2 regions of the Roseobacter cerffii genome follow, and region 1 is predicted to be linked to the other one. Evidence: riboswitches for the same ligand, from Rfam matches in the RefSeq annotation. Region 1 holds a riboswitch; the other holds the start of a gene.
The links. Region 1 has a riboswitch for cobalamin ahead of ACVC7O_RS07495 (DUF1636 family protein). Riboswitches for the same ligand answer to the same signal wherever they lie in the genome.
Positions count from the first base shown of each region.

Region 2: another riboswitch for cobalamin. It lies ahead of ACVC7O_RS01940 (DUF1636 family protein); the one in region 1 lies ahead of ACVC7O_RS07495 (DUF1636 family protein).

Region 1 covers NZ_CM135757.1:1,524,801-1,531,077, reverse strand. The annotation lists gene ACVC7O_RS07515 (Bug family tripartite tricarboxylate transporter substrate binding protein) at 1-8, opposite strand, end outside; gene ACVC7O_RS07510 (isocitrate/isopropylmalate dehydrogenase family protein) at 287-1,372, shown strand; gene ACVC7O_RS07505 (aspartate/glutamate racemase family protein) at 1,426-2,121, shown strand; gene otnK (3-oxo-tetronate kinase) at 2,106-3,383, shown strand; cobalamin riboswitch at 3,566-3,778, shown strand; gene ACVC7O_RS07495 (DUF1636 family protein) at 3,900-4,307, shown strand; gene ACVC7O_RS07490 (ABC transporter ATP-binding protein) at 4,304-5,104, shown strand; gene ACVC7O_RS07485 (ABC transporter substrate-binding protein) at 5,101-6,036, shown strand; gene ACVC7O_RS07480 (FecCD family ABC transporter permease) at 6,041-6,277, shown strand, end outside.
Region 2 covers NZ_CM135757.1:400,121-406,397, reverse strand. The annotation lists gene cobN (cobaltochelatase subunit CobN) at 1-2,462, opposite strand, end outside; gene cobW (cobalamin biosynthesis protein CobW) at 2,466-3,524, opposite strand; gene ACVC7O_RS01940 (DUF1636 family protein) at 3,517-3,915, opposite strand; cobalamin riboswitch at 4,002-4,206, opposite strand; gene ACVC7O_RS01935 (helix-turn-helix domain-containing protein) at 4,278-4,727, opposite strand; gene ACVC7O_RS01930 (YqiJ family protein) at 4,881-5,552, shown strand; gene ACVC7O_RS01925 (flotillin family protein) at 5,598-6,277, shown strand, end outside.

The DNA.
Region 1 (6,277 bases):
ATGATCATTGGTTTCCTCCCTTGGATCACTTTTGCATTTTTATTGCTTTTCGTGCAATAAATCCAAATATTGCACCTTGTCAATTAAAAATGCACTTGGGTGAGATCAAAAAAGATACGTAGTGAACATCAGATCTGCGAATGTGGCTAAACTCAAGCATCGCGAGTACTGTGGTTGAGGCTCCAAACCGAAAATTGCATTTTGCTGTTGCATATTACATTTTTAGATTTTAAAGACCAATATAGATATGGCGTCGAACATGGTTTGGCTGGGAGGAGCTCTGGACATGAAGATTATGGTATTGCCCTGCGACGGCATCGGCCCCGAGATCATGGGCGCGACCCTGGAGGTGCTTCACGCGGTCAACGCGCGCTTTGATCTCGACCTGTCGTTTCATGAAGAAATCTCAGGCTTTGCCAGCCTCAAGGCCCACGGCATCACCCTGCGCGACGAGGTACTCGACCGGGCGCGCACCGACTTCGATGGCGTTATCCTGGGCACCCAGTCTCACATGGATTACCCGCCCGTGGCCGAAGGCGGGCGCAACGTCTCGGCGGGCTTTCGCATCGGCCTCGACCTCTACGCCAACGTACGCCCGGCCCGCAGCCGCCAATTTCTGCCCAACAAGGCGCCGGGTATGGATCTGGTGATCATGCGCGAGGCGACCGAAGGATTTTACCCGGATCGCAATATGTTCAAGGGCGTGGGCGAGATGATGCCCGACCCGGACATGGCGCTGTCGGTCCGCAAGATCACGCGCCACGGGTCCATGCGGATCTGTCGCGAGGCTTTCAAGCTCGCGATGCAGCGCAAAAGGAAAGTTGCCGCGATCCACAAGGCCAACTCCTTCCTCATGACCGACGGGCTCTTCCTCGAATGCTTTCGCGCGGTCGCAAAGGACTTTCCCGAAGTTGAAACCGAAGAGCTGATTGTCGATGCCTTCGCCGCCCTGCTGGTGCGCCAGCCCGAGACATATGACGTGGTCGTCGCCACCAACTTCTACGGTGACATCCTCTCGGATCTGGCCTCGGAGCTCTCGGGCTCGCTGGGGCTGGCAGGGTCGATCAACGCCAATGCCGAAACGGGTCTCTGCTGCGCGCAAGCCCAACACGGCTCGGCCCCCGATATCGCGGGCCAGAATGTGGCCAACCCCACCTCGCTGATCCTTTCGGCGGCGATGATGCTGATCTGGCTTGGCGAGCAGCGCGGCATCCAATCTCTGATGAAGGCCGGTCAAGCCGTCGCCGACGCGGTCGACCGCACCATAGACGACCCCGCCAAACGCACCCGCGATCTCGGCGGCACCGTGAACACAGACGCCTTTGGTCGCCACGTGGCCGAGGCCGTCGCCGCTGAGGCGGTCGCGGCCTGACGCATCGCCTGAACGGAAAAGCTCACGCAAAACGCAAGACCATGCGAGCCACGATGACACCGCCCCCGAGACTGACCCTGATCCATGCAGCCCGAGTCGCCATTGACCCGATTGAGAGCGCCGCCAAGTCCCTCTGGCCAGATGCGGAAACCGTGACGATCCTCGAAGAGGGTCTCTCGGTGGATCGGCAAAAGTCAGAGGAGCTCTCCCTCGCGCTGTGGGACCGCATCGTCGGCCTGGCGAGATATGCGGAAAACGCGGGCGCCGACGGCATCCTTTTCACCTGTTCCGCCTTTGGGCAGGCCATCGAAGACGCCGCCGAGGCGTGCAGGGTTCCGGTCATGAAGCCCAATGAAGCGATGTTCGACGCTGCCTTCACCCATGGCGCGCGCGTGGCGATGATCTACACATTCCCGCCCGCAGCGGCGGGCATGGCGCAAGAGTTTCGCCAGGCCGCCGCCCTGCGGGGCAGTGATGCTCTGATGACGCCCTACTTCGCCGAGGGCGCCTTCGAGGCGAAACGCGCGGGCGACAACGACACGCACGACCGGCTGATCGCCGATACCGCAGCTACGATCTCCGAGGCCGATGTCATCCTGCTCGCCCAGTTTTCCATGGCGGGTGCCACGGATGCGGTTCGCAAGCAGACACCCCTGCCCGTCTTGACGAGCCCGGACGCCGCCATCGCCGAGATGCGGCGGCGGGTGGATACGCAAAGACAAAGGCTTGGCAAATGCAAATCGGCGTGATCGCGGATGATTTCACCGGGGCGAGCGACATCGCGAACACGCTCGCGCAGGGCGTAGCCCCGGACGGCGGGCTCCGGACCGCGCAGTTTGCCGGCATTCCCGACGGGTCGGCGCCGGATCAGATCGAAGCTGGGGTGATTTCGCTTAAGAGCCGGACGGCAACGCGCGAGGCTGCGGTCCGCGACAGCCTCGCCGCGCTCGATTGGCTGCTCGCCCAAGGCTGCAAGCAGATCGTGTTCAAGTATTGCTCGACCTTCGACTCGACACAGGAGGGCAATATCGGTCCCGTCGCCGAAGCGCTGGCCCGGGCGCTCGATGCACAGCAGGTGGTTTTCTGCCCCGCCTTCCCCGCAACCGGGCGCACAGTCTATCAAGGCCACCTCTTCGTACACGACAGGCTGCTGAACCAATCCGGGATGGAGCATCACCCTCTGACCCCGATGACCGATCCGGACATCCGGCGCTGGCTCCAGTTTCAAACGACCGAAAGCATCGGCCATCTGCCACTCGAGGTGGTCGCGCAGGGCCCCGCAGCGATCAGGACAGCGCTCGAGGCATCGGACCACCGGTTTCTCGTCGCCGACGCGATTTCCGACGACAACCTCATGGATTTGGGCGCAGCGCTCAAGGATGCACCGCTGGTGACCGGCGGGTCGGGCATTGCGCGAGGCCTGCCCCGCAACGTGATCGGAGCGGGCATAGTCGACCGCGCACCAACGGCCTACACAGGCGTATCCGGCCCCGAAGCGATCCTCGCTGGGTCATGCTCGGGCGCCACTCGCGGCCAGGTCGCGGCACATGCGAAGGCGCATCCAACTCTCGCCATTGACGTAGAAGGCGTCATGGCCGGTGACATCACTGTCGAGACACTGCTGGGGTTCTTTGCGGAAAACACAGGGCGCGCACCGCTCGCCTACTCCTCGGCCACACCGGCCAAGGTCAACGCGATGCAGGCCAAGTTCGGCAGCGAGACACTCGCCGCGACGCTTGACGCGCTCTTCGCCGACACCGCGCGCACACTCGTTCGGTCCGGCTATCGCAGGCTGGTGGTTGCGGGTGGGGAGACCTCGGGCGCGGTGGCGCAATCCGTCGCCGCAGCGATGGGTGCATCCGCGATGACGCTGGGCCCAGAGATCGACCCCGGCGTTCCGGTACTGACCGTTGGAGAGGCCGCCCCTGTCGCACTTGCGCTCAAATCCGGCAACTTCGGCGCAGCTGACTTCTTTGCGAAGGCCCTGCGGGTGATGGAAAGCGGGACATGACGCCAAGGAAGGGGGGGCGCGCCGATAGGAGCCGCCCGCCCGCAACCTGCGCCATCTCGGTCTCGCGCGACTGGGTGCTCTGAAACCGAGGCGACCACGGCCAAACCTGAAGACGCGTCCCCCCTTTTCGTTCAATTCAGCGGTTCGTGTCGCTTTGTCCCTTGACCGCACCGGTCAAGGGCGATTTGGTCAAGGGCGATGGTTCTCAACGGCCAAAGGCCAAAGAGATGAAAAGGGAACGCGGTGCGGCGCCACCACATGCGCCAAGTCCGCGACTGCCCCCGCAACTGTGAGCGGCGAGCGACCCCGACAGGACCACTGGGCCACCAACCCGGGAAGGTTCGGGAGAGCGACGACCCGCAAGTCAGGAGACCTGCCATCACGGGCGCAGTGCTGCGTCTGTATTTCAACTCGATGCAGGCGGGGTGCCTGGTCAGGAGCTTATGATGAAACCACGGCCAACCCCGTGCACATATACCTCTGTTCGGCGCACCCTCCCCGGAGATGGAGACGCCGATGGACGAGCCACGAGAGCACCGGATCACAATCTGCACGTCGTGCCGCCACAAAGGGTCAGCGTGCCGCCCGGGCTATGAGCTGATAGAACGACTGCGGGCCGCCATCGCGGCTGCGGGAGACGCGGTGTCGGACAGCTTCGAGATTTCCGGCGTCGCCTGCATGGCAGGCTGCGACCGCCCCTGCACCGTCGCCTATCACGGCACACGCAAGGCGACCTATCTCTTCGGCGACATCGACCCGGACACGGACATTGATGATCTGATCCACTTTGCGCATCAGTACGGCGCCCTTCAGGATGGCTGGTGCTCCTCGGTCGATCGCCCCGGAAAGCTCCGCACCACCACGCTCGCCCGTGTGCCCGCCGCGGTACTTGCCATCGAAGACTGCAAAGTGCGCGCCTCGTGAGCGCCGCGCGCCTCGACGTCACCGACCTCTCCTGGACACCGGCGCGCATGCGCGGCCCGGCGCTGCACCCGTTGAGCTTTCATGTGGGCGCGGGGCGCGTGCTCGGGGTCATGGGCCCCAACGGCGCTGGCAAGACCACGCTTTTGCGGATGCTCTACCGCTTCCAGCGTCCGGGGAGCGGCACGGTGCGCGTCGATGGTGATGACATCTGGCATCTGCCACCCCGCATGGTGGCAAAGCGGGTCGCTGCGGTGCTGCAGGAGCAACCGACGGATTTTGCGCTCACTGTGCGGGAAATCGTCGCCCTCGGGCGAGTGCCTTACCGCCAAGGGTTCGGCAGCAGCGGCGGTGCGCAAGAGGCGAAAAAGATTGACGCGGCGCTCGATCGGTTGAGCCTCGCGGGGTTCGCAGACCGCCATCTCGGCACGCTCTCTGGCGGCGAACGCCAACGCGTGATGGTTGCCCGGGCCCTGGCGCAGGAGCCTCGCTTGCTGATCCTTGACGAACCCACAAACCACCTCGATATCCGCCACCAGTTGGAAGTGCTGGAGCTGATCCGCGATTTGCCTCTGACGATTGTCACGTCGCTGCACGATCTGAACATCGCAGCGGGTGTCTGCGATGACATTCTCCTGCTGAAGTCCGGTCACGCCCTCGGCTTCGGCACCCCCGAAACCGTGCTCTCCGAAACCGCCGTCTCCGGCGCATTCCAGATCCAGGCCAGGCGCGAACGTCTCGCGCCCAGCGACACCGACCACCTCACATTCCACCTGCATGACGAAAGGACCTTGCTATGAAGTCCCCCTTCCTGGGCGTGACCGCCCTGTTGCTCGCCGCAGGCACAGCCTCGGCAGAAACCACCGTGCAAAGCTGTAACCGGTCCGTCACCTTCGACGCCCCACCCGAGCGGGCGATTTCGAACGACGTGAACCTGACCGAGATGATGCTGGTGCTCGGCCTTGCCGACCGCATGGTGGGCTACACCGGCATCTCGGGTTGGAAAACGCTCGACGAGGAGATGCGCGCTGGCATCGACGAACTGCCCGAACTCTCGGCCAAGTACCCCTCCAAGGAGGTGCTTGTGGGGGCGGACGCGGATTTCTTCTTCGCCGGCTGGAACTATGGCATGAAAGTCGGTGGCGAGGTCACGCCCGAGACGCTGGAGCCCTTCGGCATCAAGGTCTACGAGCTCACCGAGAGCTGCACCCATATCATGCAGAAGGACAAGGCCAGCATCGAGGATATGTATGCGGATCTGATGAACCTCGGTCGCATCTTCAACATCGAAGCCCGTGCCACGGCGCTGGTCGATGGCTATCGTGCCGAACTTGCCAGCTTTACGGACCTTCTCGACACCGGCGCGCCCCTGCGTGTCTTCGTTTATGACAGCGGCGAAGACGCGCCCTTCACCGCGGGCCGCTACGCCATGCCCACCGCGCTGATCGAGGCCGCCGGTGGGGTCAACGTCATGGATGATTTCGAGAAAAGCTGGGCCACCGTCACATGGGAAGAAGTGGTCGAGCGGAACCCGGAAGTCATCGTGATCGTGAACTACGGCGAGGTGACCGCCGAACAGAAGCGCGCCTTCATGATGTCGAACCCCGCTTTCGCGGATCTTGACGCTGTCAAGAACGACCGCTTCGTCACGCTGGAATACGTCGAAGCCACACCTGGCCCCCGCAACATCCAGGCCGTCAAGACCCTCGCGCGGGCGTTCTGGGGCGAATGACACCATGACGGACAGCACGGCTGGCCACCGCCGCGCACCGCGCCTCTTCAGGCAGGCGGCGTTGCCGCTCGGCGGGCTGGCCCTGCTTCTTGTGTCGCTCTCGATAGCGATTTCCGTGGGGGCGGTGTCGGTGCCCACCGGCACGGTGTGGGGCGTCCTGCTGAACAAGCTGTCGCCCGGCCTCGTTGATCAGACCTGGAGCCAGGGGCGCGAGGCCATCGTCTGGGACATCCGCTTTCCC
Region 2 (6,277 bases), 1.1 Mb from region 1:
CGGTCCAACTCGGTGATCGGCAGAACCTCGATGCCGGAGACCCGCTCAGACCCCTCATCCCAGACGGGCCGGGTGCCCAGCAGATGCAGCGCCATGGCAAAATCCTCGCCCGCCGTACGCATGGTGGCCGAGCCCCAGAGATCCACCACGAGACCGCGCGGCCAATCGCCCGCATCCTGCAGGTGTCGCCGGATCAACTCATCCGCCAACTTGACCCCTTGCGCATAGGCGGCACGGGTTGGGACCGAGCGGGGATCGGTGGTGTAGAGGTTGCGGCCCGTGGGCAGAACGTCCATGCGACCGCGGTAGGGCGAGCCGGAGGGACCGGCTTCAATGCGACGCCCGTCCAGCGCATCGAGCAGCGACTGCCGCTCTGCAGCAACCGAGAGGCTGGTCTCGAAGGCGCTGGTCGCACGGGCCGGGCGGCCCCAGACGTGCAAGCCCTCGCCAAATTGCATCTCCTTGATATCACAGACAAAACGGTCGATCCGCGTGATCGCCTCGGCGTTGCATCCGGCACGGTCGAGGCCGAGGTCGTCCTCGACGCCCAAAGCCTGCGCCTCGTCGCGGATATCCGCCTGCAACCGATCGCGGCGGCGCGGATCGAGGCCGTCAGCGTTGGAGAACTCATCGAGCAGGGCTTCGAGGCGTATGAGCCGATCTGGCGTGCCGCTTTCACGCAGGGGCGGCGGGACATGGCCCAGTGTGACTGCACCGATGCGGCGCTTGGCTTGCGCCGCCTCGCCGGGATCGTTCACGATGAAGGGGTAGATCACCGCCAGCGCGCCCGTCAGCACTTCCGGCCAGCAAGCCTCTGATAAGGCGACAGATTTCCCGGGCAGCCACTCCAAAGTACCATGCGCACCGATGTGGACCAGCGCATCTGCTTGCGTCTGCAGCCAGAGGTAAAAGGCGACATAGCCGTGGCGCGGTGTGCGAGACAGATCGTGGTACTCATCGACGCGGTGGTCGGGGTGCCCGCGCTCGGGCTGCAGGGCGATGAAGGCCTGACCCGCCTCGGTGACCGGGAAGTGGAAGGCGCCATCCTGCACCATTGGGTCGTTTTCCGGGGCGCCCCAGACGGTCTCCAAATCGTCGCACAGGCGCTGCGGCAGGCGGGCCAGAGCAGCGCGATATTCGGCCAAATTCCAACATCGGTATGACGTCGGTGTCACGTCGGTATGGCGTCGGTGCGATGTCGGTATCGCGTAGCCCGCGCCGCGCAGATCCTCGAGGATCGCGTCCGCCGATGCAGGCGCATCGAGCCCGACCGCGTGGCCCGTGTTCCAGTTTTTCCCTGGGTAGGTCGAGAGCAGCAGCGCGACGCGCCGCTCGGCCACCGGCGTCCGCGCCAGCGTCAGCCAGCCGTCCACCCGGTCGGCGATGGCTGCAATGCGGTCGGGCACCGGCGCGTGGGCGTAGCGGGCAAATTCCAGATGCGGATCGCGCAGGCCGGGCTGCTTGAATGAAGCGACGCCAGCCATGATCCGACCATCGACTTCGGGCAGCACCACATGCATGGCGAGGTCGGCAGGCGATAGGCCGCGCTCGGCCTCGGCCCAGGCCTCTTGTGTCGAGGTAGCGAGCGCCACTTGGAACACCGGCACTTGGCCTGCGTCGAGGGGCGAGGTGCCGCCCTCACCTTTGCCACTGAAGGCGGTGGCGTTGACGATGGCCGCGGGTGTGAGGGTGGCCGCTTGGCGACGGAGCCAGCCTGCTGCTTCTGGAGCTTTGAGCGACGGGGCAAAGAGACCGAGCACATCGTAGCCCCGCGCGCGGAAGGCAGCGAACAGCGCCTCAATTGGAGCAAGGTCGGCGGCGACGAGGTAAGAGCGGTAGAAGGTGATGAGCAGCCGCGGTTTTTCGGTCGCGGTCTGCATCAGAACCGGGCAGGTCACCCCATGCTCAGGCGTCCAGGTGCCAACCAGCGGCAGGGACTTGGCGCCGCGAACGGGCCCAGCGTAGAGCCCGGCGGCCAGCGCCATTTGTGCCAGTGCCGCTTGCGCCGCTACCACACCGCCGGTGTCGCAGAGATGCGACAGGCGGCGCAGGGTCGAGACCGGCAGGGTCGCATGGTCGTCAAGCCGCGTGTCCATGCGTCCATCGGCGGGCAGTACGGCGAGCGCAATGCCTTTGCGCTCCGCCAACGCACGCACCTGCTGCAGCCCGTAGGACCAATAAGGTACGCCGCCGATGAGGCGAATGAGGATACCTTTCGCGCCCTCCAGCGTTTGCTCCACATAGGTGTCGACGGAGAGCGGGTGTTTCAGAGCGGCGAGATTGGCAAGGCGGAGCGTGGGCAGCTTGCCTTCGGGCCCGCCGCCACGCCGCCAGGCTTCCGCGAAAGCGCCCAGGTCGCTGTCGGAAAACGAGAGCACCACCAGATCTGCGGGCGTCTGCCCCAGATCGGTGGGCGTCTCGGTCTCTTCCAGACCGTGGCTTTCGCGGAAGACGACGTGCATGGCCTACTCGGCGGGTTCGGGCGCGTGCACGCCCAGCACCGCTTCGATGGTGGCGCGGTTGATGTCGTCATGTTCGGCGATGACCACGAGACGGCCCTGCCGCGCCTCACCCGGCTGCCAGGGGCGGTCGTACTGATGCCGCACCCGCGCGCCGACCGCCTGGACCAGCAGGCGCATCGGTTTACCCGCAACGGCGGCATAGCCCTTCACCCGCAGGATGTTGTGCGCGTCGGCGAGGGTTTCCACGGCGCGGACGAGGTCCGCCGGCTCTGCGAGTTCGGGGATGTCGACGACAATGCTGTCGAAGTCCTCGTGGTCGTGATCATGGGGGGCGTCGTGGTGGCTGGGTCGCGCGTCCATATCGTCTTCCGCGGCGGCCTCGAGCCCGAGGATCACGCGGGGATCGACCATGCCTTCAGCCACCTCGACCACGGGCAGTGGGCGCGGGGCTTCGGCAGCGATGATCGCTTTGGCCTTCGCCACACCGTCTGGGCCTGCAAGATCAGGCTTGGTCAGAAGGATGATGTCGGCGCAGGAGATCTGGTCTTCGAAGACCTCGGACAGCGGGGTTTCGTGGTCGATGCTCTCGTCGGCTTCGCGCTGCTTGTCCACAGCGGCCACATCCGGGGCGAAACGACCAGAGGCCACGGCCTCGGCATCGGCTAATGCGATCACACCATCGACGGTGATCTTGGAGCGGATATCCGGCCAGTCGAAGGCTTTCAGCAAGGGCTTTGGCAGGGCCAAGCCTGAGGTTTCGATTAGGATGTGGTCGGGGCGCGGCTCGAGTGCCATGAGCGCCTCGATGGTGGGGATGAAATCATCGGCCACGGTGCAGCAGATGCAGCCATTGGCCAGCTCCATGATGTTTTCCGCCGGGCAATCGGGGATGGCGCAGTTTTTCAGAATGTCGCCATCGACGCCCACATCGCCAAACTCGTTCACAACGACCGCTAGGCGCTTGCCGCCGGGGTTCTGCATGAGCTGCGAGATCAGCGTGGTTTTGCCCGAACCCAGAAAGCCGGTGATCACGGTGACGGGAAGTTTTGCAAGATCAGTCATGGGTCGTCTCCAGCGGCGGGATGCGCGCGATGCAGTTGCGTTTAAAGTGCTCCGGGCGCTCGCGCCACGGGATCAAACCGTCTTGCGTGGCGTTGTAGCGCGCCGCCCCGTCGAGCAGCACGTCCGGATGCGACACTTCATCGATGTTTCCGTAGATATACGTCCAGCGATCACCGCCGCGCAGAGCGATGGTGCAGCCATGGTCGCAGTTCTGCAGGCATTCCACGGCGGTGAGGCGGATGCCATCGGGCAGCGTGTTGGCGGCCAGCGTGTCATAGAGCCGCTGGCCCGGGCGGCGGTCATCCTCGGGGATATCCTGCCCGCGCCGACATTTGATGCAGACCAGCAGTTCGGTTGGTGGTGGCGCAGGCTCAATTGCCTTGGTTGTCATAGTCCATGTCCCATCTGTCATGGGACGCGGGTCAGATGGCGAGAGAGGCCCTTGGGCGCGTGTCTCGTCACCGGAACACCCCGTCCGGTTTTCGCATCGCGCTGGCAGGTCTCCCGGCTCACGAATCTCGGCATTTGCCTGCGGTCTGCCCACCTTCCCGGAGCGATGCTCCAGTGGCCTTGGCAGCCCTTTCCGTTCACGGTCGCGGGGGCGGCTGTGCTTTGCCGGATCGCGGCTGCACATTCCCTTTTCACTCAGGCAAGCCCAAGCACCAGCGCACCAAGCAGTTGCTTTAGATCGGCGCGCCTTGTCAAGCGCAACCCGACGTGGGGTTTCGGGGAGGTTGCCGTCGGTCAGACGGGTTACTTCGGAAGAGACCAGAAATCGGGCGGCATGTCCTGCATGAGCTGTGCGGCGTAGTCTTCGATCCAGTCCTGCTGCTCTTCTGTTGGCATATCGTCAAAACCGGTCTCGGACTGTGACTGCAGGCGCGCCTTTTGCAGCGCCTGATCGTATTTGATCGCCTCGACGGGTTTGTCCGGCACGATGGCGTAGACGAAGCGCCCGCCCATGGCGCGTGCGAGGCGGTCCATCTGCTTGAGCGAGATCGACCCTTCCTTTTCGCTGCGTTCCGCCTGATAGACGGCGTTGCGGCTGACCCCCTTGCGCGCGGCCACATCCTCGGCCGACATCGACAGCGCCTGCCTCAACGTGGAAATCCAGCCCCGTTCGGGCGGATCGAGATCGCCAACGCGATCCGCGCTGCGATTAAGAAATCGCGCCAGTCTTCGACGTCGCATGAAATCCGGCATGGGGCGCCCCAGGGTGCATTGCGTGAGATGACCGGGCATAGATAGGCAAATTTCTGCAATGTTTCAACTAAAGTGAATAAAATTTCACCATATGCACATTTATCTCTAACATTTTCGTGAAGAAGTGCTTATGTGAGAGCAGAAAGGATGACTATGCTGGACGTATTTCTCAACCCGCAGTCCTTGCCCTTTGCAAGTGCTCTAGCGATTGTTTTGGCCCTGTTTTTGCTGGAAATTCTGAGCCTTCTGCTCGGCAGCAGTGTCCTGGGGATCGGGGCTGATGCACCCGATGTCGATGTGGATATGGATGCGGATTTCGATCTGTCGCTCGACATCGACGCCGATGCGGCGGATTTGGTCGAGACCGAAGTGTCTGGTCCGTCGGGGCTCCTCGGCTGGTTGGGTGTTGGCGAGGTGCCCTTTCTAATATGGCTGGTTTGCTTTCTGACCATGTTCGGCCTGTCCGGCCTGGTCCTGCAATCGGTCGTTTTGAGCGCCTTCGGGATCGCTGTGCCCATGCTGGTCGCGACGGCCGTAGCGCTGGTCCCTGCGGTGACGCTGACACGGTTTATCACCGGTTGGGTGGCCGCAATCATGCCGAAAACCGAGACAAGCGCCATGCGCCGTCGGTTCCTGGGCGGGCATCGTGGTACGATCACGCAAGGCACCGCCGCGCGCGGAAAGCCTGCCGAAGCCAAGATCAAGGATCGCTTTGGCAACACCCACTACCTGCGGGTCGAGCCGCTTTATGACGACGGCGTCTTTCCGCAAGGCAGCGATGTCACCCTGATCCGCAAACGCGGCGACCAGTTCTTCGTGATCTGACCGCCCGCCAGACTTACCCAGTTTTCTCAACGAGAGGAGTTTCGAATGCCCTTAAACGCTATCCTGACCATTGCAGCCGTCGTCGTTGGCCTGCTTCTTTTCATCGGCCTGATCGCCGCCCGGCTTTACAAGCGCGCCACGCGCGAGACGAGCCTTGTCCGTACCGGTTCCAGCGGTCGCAAGGTGATCATGGATGGCGGTGTGATCGTCATCCCCTTCTTGCATGAGATCGCCAAGGTCAACATGAAGACCCTGCGCCTCGAAGTTGCGCGTATCAACGATCAATCATTGATCACCAAGGACCGGATGCGGGTTGATGTGGGCGTAGAGTTTTACGTCTCGGTGAATGCAACCGAAGACGGAATCTCCCGCGCCGCGCAGACGCTGGGGGACCGGACCTTCCATGTGGATCAGCTGCGCGAGATGATCGAAGGCAAACTGGTCGATGGCCTGCGCGCTGTTGCGGCGCAGATGACGATGGACGAGCTGCACGAGAACCGTGCGAGCTTTGTGCAGGAGGTGCAGAACGCGATCTCGGAAGACCTGTTGAAGAACGGTCTGGAGTTGGAGGCGGTCTCGCTCACCGCGCTGGACCAGACACCCTTTGAGTCGCTGGATGAGAACAACGCCTTCAACGCGGTGGGTATGCAGAAGCTCGCCGAGGTGATTGCCACCTCGCGCAAGAAGCGCGCCGAGATCACCGCCGAGGCGGATGTGTCGGTCGC